Regions from separate parts of the Brevundimonas balnearis genome, predicted to be linked through region 1. Evidence: riboswitches for the same ligand, from Rfam matches in the RefSeq annotation. Region 1 holds a riboswitch; each other region holds the start of a gene.
What was found. Region 1 has a riboswitch for S-adenosylmethionine ahead of ACFFGE_RS02470 (TonB-dependent receptor plug domain-containing protein). Riboswitches for the same ligand answer to the same signal wherever they lie in the genome.
Positions count from the first base shown of each region.

Region 2: it holds a riboswitch for S-adenosylmethionine, as region 1 does, so the genes downstream of both, ACFFGE_RS04615 (TonB-dependent receptor plug domain-containing protein) here and ACFFGE_RS02470 (TonB-dependent receptor plug domain-containing protein) in region 1, are expected to answer to the same signal.
Region 3: it holds a riboswitch for S-adenosylmethionine, as region 1 does, so the genes downstream of both, metX (homoserine O-succinyltransferase MetX) here and ACFFGE_RS02470 (TonB-dependent receptor plug domain-containing protein) in region 1, are expected to answer to the same signal.

Region 1 covers NZ_JBHLSW010000003.1:285,126-289,386, forward strand. Annotated here, with positions in the region: gene ACFFGE_RS02465 (TonB-dependent hemoglobin/transferrin/lactoferrin family receptor) at 1-1,735, opposite strand, end outside; SAM riboswitch class I at 1,900-2,007, shown strand; gene ACFFGE_RS02470 (TonB-dependent receptor plug domain-containing protein) at 2,082-4,261, shown strand, end outside.
Region 2 covers NZ_JBHLSW010000003.1:704,974-709,234, forward strand. Annotated here, with positions in the region: gene rpsF (30S ribosomal protein S6) at 1-284, shown strand, start outside; gene rpsR (30S ribosomal protein S18) at 300-566, shown strand; gene rplI (50S ribosomal protein L9) at 568-1,152, shown strand; gene ACFFGE_RS04610 (hypothetical protein) at 1,227-1,529, opposite strand; SAM riboswitch class I at 1,744-1,853, shown strand; gene ACFFGE_RS04615 (TonB-dependent receptor plug domain-containing protein) at 2,038-4,261, shown strand, end outside.
Region 3 covers NZ_JBHLSW010000004.1:141,938-146,198, forward strand. Annotated here, with positions in the region: gene ACFFGE_RS06415 (amino acid kinase family protein) at 1-1,514, opposite strand, end outside; gene ACFFGE_RS06420 (hypothetical protein) at 1,624-1,761, opposite strand; SAM riboswitch class I at 1,948-2,062, shown strand; gene metX (homoserine O-succinyltransferase MetX) at 2,140-3,177, shown strand; gene metB (cystathionine gamma-synthase) at 3,177-4,261, shown strand, end outside.

The DNA of each region.
Region 1 (4,261 bases):
ACGTTGTCGGGAAGGGACGGCTGAGCATCACCTGCTCGATGAAGTTCTCATACTCCCCTGAAAACACAGTGGCGCTGCCTCGCACCCGGGCGCCGCCGAGGTCGAGGTCGCGCAGGCGGACGCCCGCCTCCCAGGTCTTGCTGGTTTCCGGCTCCAGGTTCGGGTTCGACACCGAGATGTAGCCCGACGACGGGTTGGAGAAGCCGTTGTTGACCTCGGAGGGCGCCGGGGCGCGGAAGCCCTCGCCGTAGTTGGCGAACAGGCCCAGCACCGGCGTGGCCCAGAACACCGCGCCGATGCGCGGCGTCAGGCGGCTGTCGCTCGTCGACTCGGTGGCGCCGACATAGAGGGCGTCGGCCGTCGGCTCGACCTCGAAAGCGTCGTAGCGCAGCGACGGGTAGAGGCTCAGGCGCCCGTTCAGCAGCCGGATCTCGTCCTGGATGAACACCCCGGCGAGCCGGTAGTCGGTCAGCGGGAAGGGCCGCGCGGGGAAGGTCTCGCCGAACGGCGGCACGGTCCCGTCGCGGATCCCTTCCTGGGTGGTCTCCGAGGCGTCCGCCCCGATCGTGACGCGGTGACGAATGCCGAGGGCGTCGAAGCCCAGCCGGGCTTGGCCGCTGAAGCCCACGACCTCGCTGTGGAAGGTGTTTAGCCGGGTGCGGTCGGCGGCGCCGTTGCGGTCCTCGGCGGCGAACTGAACGACTTCGGCGTCCTGGTGATAGACGGTCAGGTGGGTTTCCTCGACCGGGCCCGAGGCCGGCCGCCAGGTGTGATCGAGCGCCAGCCGGGTGCGCTCGGTGGTGTCGCGGGCGTCGAGGTCGATCACCGCCGTGGTCGGCGGCACCGCCGGGGCGGCGACCGGCGCGGCCCGGCCGCTGAACACCTCGGTGAGAACCTCACGGTCCTGCAGTTCGGCGGTCAGGCGGAAGCGGTGGGCGGCGTTTGGCTGGAACACCAGCTTGCCCAGCCAGCTGTCGCCGCTGATCTCCTGCGGATTGGCGGCGGTGCGGCGGGCGTCGGGGGATTCGTCGGTCCCCTGCGTCTCCTGCTCGACGCCGTCGCGGCCGGTCCAGGCCAGCATGGCCGACCAGGGGCCGGTGCGGCCGGCGAGGGTCAGGCCGGTGGAGGTGCTCTCGTCGGCCGAGGCGTAGCCGACCCGGGCGCGGGCCCCGAAAGCCCGCTCCCCGCCCAGCAGGTCGGCCGGGTCCTGGGTGATGAAGCTGACCGCGCCGGCGACGCCGTCGCTGCCGTACAGGGCCGAGGCCGGACCGCGCAGGATCTCCACCGACTTGAGCAGGCCCAGATCGACATAGTCGCCGCGGCCCACGGCCTGGGGCCCGAACAGGAAGGCGTCGGGCAGGCGCACCCCGTCCACCTGGATCAGCACCCGGTTGCCCTCGAGGCCGCGGATGTTGAAGCCGGCGTTGCCGTCCCGGCCGGTGGAGCCGGAGGCGGCGCCGAAGCGGGCCGGCGCGCTGCGCACAGAGACGCCCGGCTCGTAGCGGACCAGATCCTTGATGTCGGTGAATAGCCCGTCCTCGATCTCGCGCTGCGTCGTGACGCTGACCGTCGCCGGGGCCTCGATCGGGTCCTGCTCGGTACGGCTGGCGGTGACCACCACCTCGCGCACAGTCACCGGATCCGACGCGGACGGATCGACGCCCGGCTCGCCGGCGAGTGCGGCGGCGGGCAAAATGAAGGCGGACGCGGCGGCGCCGAGGAGGAAGTGACGCATGGGGATCCCCTGAACTGGCTGAGGCGGCCGCTTATATGCGAACGACTCGCAGAGTCAATCGCGATAGAGGCAAGCTGTGCTGCGAGCACGGCGGCAACGGCCCGCCTAGACCCCCGAGACGTCTTCCCCATTGAAGGCTCAGCTTGTGCGTTGCACCATCGCGGTGCTCATCGAGACCGACCGAGGGACAGGCCCTTAGACGTCGGGGCAACCTCCGCCTCCAGCGAAAGGTGCCAACTCCTGCGGGACCTTCGGGTCGCGAGAGATGAGGGCGGCGCCGGCTGACGCTTGCCGCTGATCGATCCACCGCCGGAGCCTCGCGAGCGAGGTTGAAACGGGGGATCCCATGACCCATCGAACTTCAAAGCGCGCCGCCCTTCTGGTCAGCGCGGCCTCGTGCGTGCTGGCGTCGGTCGCCCAGGCCCAGACGCCGGCGGCGCAGGACCCGGTAGCGACCGTCGACGAGGTCGTCGTCACCGGCTCCCGAACCGCGCAGCGTAGCCGCCTGGAGACGGCGTCGCCCGTCGACGTGCTGACGGACGAGCAGATCACCCAGGCGGCCGCCGTCGGCGGCGAGTTGGGCTATGCGCTGCAGGTGCTGGCGCCCTCGTTCAACTTCCCGCGACAGTCCAACTCCGGTCCGGCCGATGTCGTCCGGGCGGCCCAGCTGCGCGGCCTGTCGCCCGACCAGACCCTGGTCCTGGTCAACGGTCGCCGGCGGCACACGACCGCGATCGTCAATCTGGAGTCCAAGATCGGCAAGGGGACGACGCCCGTCGACTTCAACGCCATTCCGGCCTCGGCCGTCGGCCGGATCGAGATCCTTCGCGACGGCGCAGGCGCCCAGTACGGCTCTGACGCGATCGCCGGCGTGGTGAACGTGCGGCTGAACGATTCGCGCGTGACCGGCGGCCGCTTCAGCGCCACCTACGGCGCTCACGTCACCGACTTCGAGCCCTTCGACGACGAGATCACCGACGGCGAGACGCTGGTGCTGACCGGCGACTACGGCTGGGGCCTGGATGGCGGCGGCTTCTTCCGTTTCGGCGGCGAGCACAAGACCCGCGAAGAGACCGAACGTGGCGGACCGGGCGTCCTGCCCTTCTTCGAGGATCAGACCGCCGACAACCTGGCGCTGGAGGGTCAGAGCCTGTTCCGCGCCGGCGATCCGGAGGTCGAACAGCTGAGCGGGTGGTTCAACACCGAGGTTCCGCTGTCGGAACGTTCCAGCCTCTACGCCTTCGGCACCTTCGACGACCGCGAGGGTCGAGGTACGGGCTTCTTCCGCTTCCCCGACAGCTCCGGAAACATCCGCGACATCTATCCCGACGGCTATCGGCCGATCACGGTGGTGGACAGCACCGACGTGCAGCTGGCCGGCGGCTGGCGGACGGTTGCGGCGGGCTGGGACCTGGACCTGGGGCTCAACTACGGCGTCAGCGAATATGACTTCGGCCTGGAGAATTCGCTGAACGCCTCGCTCGGCGCCGCCAGTCCGACGTCCTTCGACCTCGGCGACTATCGGACCGACCTGCTGGCCGCCAATCTGGACGTGACCCGGGGCTTCGCCGTGTCCGGTCTGGCCTCTCCGGTGTCGGTCGCCGCCGGCCTGGAGGTTCGCCGTGAGACCTTCGAGACGGGCGCGGGCGATCCGGCCTGCTACGCCGCCGGGCCGCTGACTGATCGGCCTGCGAACAGCCAAGCGGCGCCGGGGCTGCGGCCGGAGGACACGGTCGATATCGATCGCGATGTCTGGGGCGCCTATGTCGAGGTCTCGGCCGACCTGACCGACCGGCTGTTCGTCGATGCGTCCGCCCCGTTCGAGGACTATTCCGACTTCGGCGATGCCGTGGCGGGCAAGCTGGCGGCGCGCTACGCCCTGACCGACGCGGTGGCCCTGCGCGGCTCGGTCTCCAACAGCTTCCGTGCGCCTTCGCTCAGCCAGACCGGCTTCCAGTCCGCAGTCAGCGACCGGGGAGCCGGCGGGGCCCTGGTGACCGTACGCACCGTCCCGCCCGGCAGCGCCATCGGCCAAGCCCTCGGGGCCGAGCCGCTCCAGGCCGAAGAGTCGCTCAGCTTCACAGGCGGCGTCGTGTTCAATCTGGGTACGAACCTCAGTCTGACGATCGACGCCCACAGGGTCGATGTCGACGACCGCATCACCCTGTCGCGTCGCGTGGAGGGCGACGATGTCGCGACCTTCATCGAGGCTCAGACCGGCATCGCGGGAGTCACGGCGGTCAACCTGTTCACCAACGCGGTCGACACCCGCACCGAGGGTGTCGACGTGGTGGCGTCCTGGCGCACGGACCTGGCGGGCGGGCTGCTGAGCTTGCAGGGCGCCTACTCCTGGGCCGAAACGGAGATCCGCTCGGTGGACGCGCCCTCGGCCCAGTTCCAGTCGCTCGGCTTCGGGACCGATCTGATCGGGCTGGAAGAGCGCAATACCCTCGAGGACGCGGCCCCCAAGTCGAAGGTCTCGCTGGCGGCGGACTGGACCCGCGGTCCGCTAAGGCTCTCCAGCCG
Region 2 (4,261 bases), 420 kb from region 1:
CCGTCGCCAAGATCGAGTACTGGGGTCTGCGCAACCTGACCTATCGGGTGAAGAAGAACCGCAAGGCGCACTACTCGCTCCTCGCCATCGACGCCCCGCCGGCCGCCATGGCCGAGGTCGAGCGTCAGCTTTCGATCAACGAGGACGTGCTGCGCTGGCTGACGGTCCGCGTCGAGGAGCTCGACCTCGAGCTGTCGCCGCTGCTCGCGCGTCGTGAGCGCGAACGCGAGCGCGAGCGTGAACGCGGCCCGCGTCCGGGCTTCGACGAAGACGCCGCGGCCTAAGGAAGGACACCGATCATGACCGACACGACCCCCGGCACTCCGGTCGGCTCCGGCCCGGCCCGTCGCCCCTTCTATCGTCGCCGCAAGGTGTGCCCGTTCTCGGGCGCCAACGCGCCGAAGATCGACTACAAGGACGTGAAGCTGCTCCAGCGATACGTCTCCGAACGCGGCAAGATCGTGCCCTCGCGCATCACCGCCGTCTCCCAGAAGAAGCAGCGCGAGCTGGCCAAGGCGATCAAGCGCGCCCGCTACCTCGCCCTCCTGCCGTACGTGGTGAAGTAAGATGAAGGTCGTTCTGCTCGAACGCGTCGAGAACCTCGGCGCCATCGGCGACGTCGTCACCGTCAAGGACGGCTTCGCCCGCAACTTCCTCCTGCCGCGCGACAAGGCGCGCCGGGCCACGTCCGCCAACCTCAAGGCCTTCGAAGTCGAACGCGCCGCCATCGAGCAGCGCAACGAGAAGAACAAGGCCGAGGCCCAGAAGATCGCCGACAAGATCGACGGTCAGACCTACGTCATGATCCGTCAGGCCGGCGAAACCGGCCAGCTTTACGGCTCGGTCGCCGGTCGCGACGTCGCCGAGGCGATCCAGGCCGAGGGCGGCAAGGTCGAGAAGTCGCAGGTCATCCTGCACATCCCGATCAAGACCCTGGGCGTCCATGAGGTGCTGGTGCGCCTGCACGCCGAGGTCCGCGCCACCGTCAAGGTGAACGTGGCCCGCTCCGCCGACGAGGCCGAGCGTCAGGCCAGGGGCGAGGACGTCATCGCCTCGCAGTTCTCCGACGAGCGTCTGGCCGCCGAACAGGCCGCCCAGGAGCTCATCGAAGGCGGCGCCGGCCAGCAGGAAGCCTTCGCCGAAGAGGCCTGATCGGTCCCTTCGTGACGGCCTGAAGATCAGGGCGCGGTCGGAAACGGCCGCGCCCTTTTTTGTCGGGAGCGAGGCTAGACGACCTCGTCGAAGACGGCGGGCGCGCCGTCGACGGTCACTTCGGCCCGGTCGAGTTCGTGCCGAAGCCGCGTCTCCGCGAACCGCACGGCGAGCTGCACGGCCTGGAACGGCGTGGCCCCGAAGATCGGGTGGTCGCGCCAGTCCTCGCGGGACCAGATCACGTCGCAGGCCCAGGCGTCGAAATCCGGCCGGCGGTAGGGGCTGGAGACCGCCAGGTCGAACGAGATCGCCGCGCCGCCCGCCCGCGGCGTCACAGTAATCCCCTGAATCTCAAGGCATCGCGCCTCGTCGCGCATGTCATCGACCTCTGGAAAAGAGCGTCCGCTCGAGAGAACCTAAAACAATATCTCCGGCCCGACATGGGCGGCGTCCGACACGGGCCGCCGTCGCGAGTAGCGGTCGCGGTCACATCCATGATCCTGTGGCGCCGAACACTCATCTGACGTCCGCCGGTCATCCGAGCGTCACAGATTCCTCTTGCGCGCCGCATTTCGCACCGCAATATGGCCATGCTCATCGAGACCGGCTGAGGGACAGGCCCTTGGACGCCGGGGCAACCTACGGGAAACCGCAAGGTGCCAACTCCTGCGTAGACCTTCGGGTCTTGCGACAGATGGGCGGTGCGGAACCTGCTCGTGGTCCGTATTCGCACCTCCGTCACGCGGCGAGCCTCGATGCGTTGAAGGAGGCGACCGCCATGACCCGACCCTATGCTGCGCCGATCGCGGGACGCGTCCTTCATCCCTCCCCGAACGCCCGACCGGTCCTGACGCCGGCGGCTCGTCTCATCGAAGGATGACATCCATGATCCGCAACACCCGTAGCGTCCTCACGCTCGCGGTCTCCGCCCTGGCGCTCAGCGCCGGCGGCGCCCTCGCCCAGTCCGCCCCCGACCCCCAGGCGACCGAGGTCGAGGAGATCGTCGTCACCGGCACGCGCGTGGCCAATCGCTCGCGTCTCGACACCCTCGCGCCCGTCGACGTCGTCACCGCCGAGACCCTCGAGAACCGCGGCACCACCGAGCTCGCCGCGGCGCTCGCCCAGACGGTGCCCTCCCTCACCTTCCCGCGCCCGTCCGTGACCGACGGCACCGACTCCATCCGTCCGGCGACCCTGCGCGGCCTGCAGCCGGACCAGACGCTGGTGCTGGTCAACGGCACGCGCCGCCACGCCTCGGCGCTCGTCAACGTCAACGGCTCGGTCGGCCGGGGCGCGGCCTCGGTGGACCTCAACGCCATCCCGACCGGCGCTCTGGACCGCATCGAGGTGCTGCGCGACGGCGCCTCGGCCCAGTACGGCTCCGACGCCATCGCCGGCGTCGTCAACCTGCGGCTCAAGGAGGCCCGCTCCGGCGGCGGCCTGAACGTCACCTACGGCCAGTACTTCACCGAGGTGGAGACCGCGCGCGGCAGCCGCGACGAGGAGGACGGCCAGACCCTGACCGTCTCCGGCTGGCAGGGCTTCGGCCTCGGCGCCGACGGCTTCCTGACCCTATCGGCGGAGTATCTCCAGCGCGACCCGACCGGTCGCTCGGACTTCGATCCGCGTCCCGCCGCCGGCGGCGCCGTGACCGCCCGCCTGGGCGACCCCGAGGTCGAGCAGATCACCGTCTTCGCCAACGCGGGCGCCGCCCTGAACGCCGCCTGGGACGTCTACGGCTGGGCCGGCTACCAGGAGCGCGACAGCGAAAGCGCCGCCTTCCCGCGCCTGTCGGACAACGTGAACAACGTCGCCGCCATCTACCCCGACGGTTTCCTGCCCCTGATCGCCATCAACTCCCAGGACGCCTCGCTCGCCGGCGGCCTACGCGGTCAGATCGGAGGCTGGGAGGCGGACTTCAGCCTGGTCTATGGCCGCAACGCCCTTGAGTACCGCACCGAGAACTCGCTGAACTCGACCTACGGCGCCGACTCCCCGACCAGCTTCGACTCGGGCGAGACCATCTATGACCAGCTCGTCTTCGGCGCCGACTTCGTGCGCGGGTTCGAGGTCGGCCTGTCCGGTCCCCTGACCCTGGCTTGGGGTCTGGAGGCCCGACGCGAGACCTATGAGATCAAGGCCGGCCAGCCCGAGAGCTACAACCGCGGCCCGCTCGGAGGGAACACCGCGCTGGCGGGCGGGGCCCAGGGCTTCGTCGGCTTCCAGCCGTCCAACGAGGTCGACGAGGACCGCGACGCCGTCGGCGTCTACGCCGAAGCCGAACTGCCGCTAACCGACAAGCTGACGGTGCAGGGCGCGGTGCGCGTCGAGGACTATTCGGACTTCGGGGACAGCCAGACCGGCAAGCTCTCGGCCCGCTACGACTTCAGCCCGGCCTTCGCGATCAGGGGCTCGATCTCCACCGGCTTCCGCGCGCCGTCGCTGCAGCAGAGCTTCTACACCGCCACCTCCTCGGTCATCCAGAACGGCCAGGTGGTCGAGACCGGCACCTTCCCCGCCACCAGCAGCGTGGCGCGCATCCTCGGCGCCGAGCCCCTCGAGGCGGAGCGCTCGACGAACTACTCGCTCGGGACCGTCATCCGCCTGGGCGACTTCGACCTGACCATCGACGCCTATCGCATCGAGATCGAGGACCAGATCGCGCTGTCGGAGAACATCACCCGGACCTTCAGCCCGCAGGTCGCGGCGCTGCTCGATCCGCTGGGGATCCAGGCCGCCCGCTTCTTCATCAACGGCGTGGAGACCGAAACCGAGGGCGTGGACATCGTCGGCCGCTACCGGCTGAACACCGACACCCTGGGTGAGTTCGACTTCACCGTCGCCGCCAATTTCAACGACGTGACCGTGACCGAGGTGCCGACCACCACCTCGGTGCTCAACCCGGCGCCGACGCTGTTCAACCGCCAGCGCATCCTGACCTTCGAGGAAGGCACGCCGGACACCAAGGTCGCCGGTTCGGTGGACTGGGACTACGGCAGGTGGGGCGCCTCGGCGCGGGCCACCTACTACGCCAGCGTGACCCAGCCGGGCACGACGGCGGCCAACGACTACTTCACCGGCGACAAGACGGTGATCGACCTGTCCGGCA
Region 3 (4,261 bases), on a different contig from region 1:
CACGCCCCGATCTGGCGCACGCCGGCCTCGCGCGGCGGCGAGGCGGCGTTCAGCGCGTCGAGCGGCAGGTGTTCGGGCAACCGTCCGAAAGCTTCGTAGGCGAGCAGCCGGACCTTGGCGGCGGAGTCGTGGCCCTCCAGATCCGCCGACGGGTCCTCCTCGGCGAAGCCCGCCGCGCGCGCCTCCGCCAACGCCTGATCGAACGGGGCGCCCTGGTCCAGCCGGTCGAGCATGAAGTTGACCGTGCCGTTCAGCACCGCTTCGAACCCGGCGATCGGGCCCGCCTCGCGCGCCTTGCGCAGCGTCTCGATCATGGCCACGCCGCCCCCGACCGCCGCCGAATAGGCGAGCCGTGCGCCCGACCGCTCGGCCAGCGCCTGCAGGCCCGCGGGGTCCAGGCTGATCGCCTGCTTGTTGGCGCTGGCGACGCGAAGGCCCCGCTCCAGCGCCTTGACGATCAGATCATGGCCGGCGCGGCCGTCGGACAGGGCCTCGAGCACGATCTCCGGCTCGCGCGCGAGGAGGTCGTCGGCGCGGGTCGTCAGCAGCGCCGGGTCCACCGCCACGTCACGCGGTCGCGCGGGATCGCGCACCAGGACGCCGACCACCTGAAACCTCGGGTCCGCCGACAGCCGCGCGTAGAGCCCCCCGCCGACCACGCCGCAGCCGGCGATGGCGACCCGAACCGGCCGATCCTCAAGCGGCGCGACCGGGGCCTCCAGTCGGGCGCCGATCCGCGTCCCGCCGGACGAGCCCAGCGCCGAGACGACGATCTCCAGCCCCTCGGCCTGGGCCAGCTCCAGGGCGTCGGCCTGGACCAGCCTACCGCCCACCCGTTTCGCCGTCGCCCAGTCGCAGGCCTGGAACCGCAGCGCCGCCGGATCGGCGCCGTTGGGATCGCGGTCGAACAGGCCGTCGACGTCCTTGACCAGCCGCACGTGATCGAGCCCCAGCGCCGAGGCGATCACCACCGCCGTCAGGTCGGTGCCGCCCCGACCCAGCAGCGCCAGCCGCCCGCACGGCCGCACCGCGCCGAAGCCGGGGGCGATCACCACCTCACGGCGGGCCAGCGCCTCCGCCAGACGCCCGCCCTCGACCCCGACGGGCCGCGCGTGCTCGGCCGCGCCCACCGCCTTCAGGCCGAGTTCGCGCACGCCGAGCGCCTCCACGTCCAGGCCGATCCGGTCGCAGGCGATGGCGAGCAGGCCCGCCGCCTTCTCCTCGCCGCCCAGCACATAGGCCGGCAGAAGGTCGTTGTCGTGCGCCAGGCCCAGGCCGCGCGCCTCCGCCAGCCGCCGGTCCGTCTCACCGGCCAGGGCCGAGACCACCGCCACCACCCGACGGCCCTCGCGCACGTGGCGGTAGATCTCCGAGGCGACGCGGGGCGCGTCCTCGACGCCGCGCAGCACGGACGAGCCGAACTTCAGCACCACCACCTCCGCGGCGGGGGCGGGCTTGTCGGCGACGCGAAGTCGGGCGGAAGCGGGTCGGTCGATCAGATCGAGGGGGGACATCGGGAGGCTCCGGAAGGTCGTTGGCGGCGGCGGGGATGGGACGTGAAAAACCCCGCCTGGCGGGGCCGGGCGGGGGTCGGGTCTGTCGCTTGCCTGGGTTCGGCGTGCGCTAACCTGTCCCCGCCCCGGAGGGCATGGTGGTGGTGGTCATACCGCCGCCGATGAGACCGGAGGTGAGGCCGCGCACGCCGGCGCCCGTCGCCGCGAGGGCGATCGTCAGGCCGGTGATGTGGTCAGCGCGCGCCACGGGACGCTCCGTTCAGGTCTGCCGTCAGCATGACCGCGAGCGCGACGGCCTGTCAACCCGCCAAGCATGAAACTTGCGCGACAGGACTTCGGCTCAGTCCATCGCCGGTGATCGCGCGGATATGTGGGGCGAGATTAGTCGATTTTTGCGCTTGACCGCCGCCGCACCTGCGAACAGTCTAGGGTCAGCTCATCAAGACCGGCTGAGGGATAGGCCCTTTGACGCCGGGGCAACCATCGGGTTCCGCCCGAAACGGTGCCAACTCCTGCGGAGGCCTCGCCGGCCTTCCGAGAGATGGGTGGAGGCGTCGATCAGGCGACGCGTCCACGGGTCTGTCGCCGCACGAGCCTTGTCGGGCTGAACGATGTGGACGACCCGATGACCCTGGCCTTCGCCGACCCTCAGACCGATCTGGAGCCCCTCTGTCGGGCCCGCCCCCGCCCCGCCTCCCGGCGTGAGGACGCCGTCGACGCGCGCGTGCCGATCCCCGCCGATTTCCGGCTGGAGTCCGGCGACCGGCTTCCTCAATCCGCGATCCTCGCCCGCCTGCACGGCCCTGCCGGCGCCCCGGTGGTCGCGGTGGCCGGCGGCATCTCTTCGGGGCGCTTCGTGCACCGCACCGAGACCAACGGCCTGGGCTGGTGGTCCGGCGCCGTGGGTCCGCGCTGCCCCATCGACCTCAACCGGCTCCAGGTCCTCGCCTTCGATTTCGCCCCGGGCGCGGAGGGCCTGGACCGGGCCGTGACCATCACCACGCGGGATCAGGCGCGGCTGCTGGCGCTGGTCCTCGATCACCTGCGGATCGAGCGGCTGGCGGCCTTCGTCGGCTGTTCCTACGGCGGCATGATCGCCCTGGCCTTCGCCGTCCTGTTCCCGGCCCGGGTCGAGCAGCTGCTGGTCGTGTCCGCCGCCCACCGCGCCCATCCGCTGGCGATCGCCTGGCGCGGCGTCCAGCGGCGGATCCTCGAGCTGGCCGAGGCCGCGGGTCGCCCGGAGGACGGCGTGGCGCTGGCCCGCCAGCTGGCCATGACCACCTATCGCACCGCGGACGAGTTCGACGCCCGCTTCGAGGTCGAGGCCCCGGCCCGGGCGGGTCAGGCCTATCCGGTCTGCGACTATCTGGTGGCGCGCGGCCGGGCCTATCGCAAGCACACCACCCCGGCCCGCTGGATCAGCCTGTCGGACTCGATCGACCGCCACGCGGTGCAGCCGGAGTCGGTGACCGTGCCGACCACGCTCGTCGGCTTCACCTCGGACCGGCTGGTGCCCATCGAGGACATGCGCGAGCTCGCCGCCCGCCTCCCCCTGCTGTTCCGCTTCGTCGAGGCGCCGTCGCTGTATGGCCATGACGCCTTCCTGAAGGAGGACGCGCTGGTCGGCGACGTCCTTCGCACCGCGCTCAAGGAGATCGTCTGATGAGCGACCGCCGCCCCGATCCACGCACCCTCGCCGCCCGCAGCGGCGTCGACCAGGACCCGGCCCACGGCGCGGTGATGCCGCCGCTGTATCTGTCGTCCAACTACGCCTTCGCCGGGTTCGAGCAGAAGCGGCGCTACGACTACACCCGCTCGGGCAATCCGACCCGCGACGTGCTGGCCGAGACCCTGGCGGGGCTGGAGGGCGGCGCCGGCTGCGTCGTCACCGCGACGGGCATGGCGGCGGTCGATCTCTCCCTGTCGCCGCTCGAGCCCGGCGACCTGCTGGTCGCGCCGCACGACCTCTACGGCGGCACCCACCGCCTGCTGTGCGCCCGGGCGAGGAAGGGCCATTTCCGGGTCGTCTTCGTCGACCAGAACGACGAGACGGCGCTCGCGGCGGCCCTGGCCGAGGGCCCGAAGCTGGTCTTCGTCGAGACCCCCTCCAACCCGCTGCTGCGCATCGTCGACATCCAGCGCATCTGCCGCCTGGCCCACGCGGCGGGGGCGAAGGTGATCGCGGACAACACCTTCCTGTCGCCGGCCCTGCAGCAGCCGATCCGGCTGGGCGCCGACGTGGTCGTGCATTCGACCACCAAATACATCAACGGCCATTCCGACGTGGTCGGCGGGGCCCTGATCTCGGCCGATCCGGCGGACCATGAACATTACGCCTGGTGGGCCAACTGTCTGGGCGTCACCGGCTCGCCGTTCGACGCCTATCTGACTCTGCGTGGAGTGCGCACTCTGTTTCCCCGCCTGGAGCAGCAGCAGCGGTCGGCGCAGGCCGTCGCCGAGGCGCTGATCGTGCATCCGGCGGTCAAGGCGGTCCACTATCCGGGCCTGCCCAGCCACCCCGGCCATGCCCTGGCCCGGCGCCAGCAGACCGGCTTCGGCGCCATGCTGAGCGTCGAGCTGAACGGCGGGACCGAAGCGGTCCGCGCGCTGGTCGAGACGCTCCAGGTCTTCACCCTGGCGGAATCCCTGGGCGGGGTGGAAAGCCTGATCGCCCACCCGGCGACCATGACCCACGCCGCCATGACGCCGGAAGCGCGGATCGAGGCGGGGATCACGGACGGGCTGCT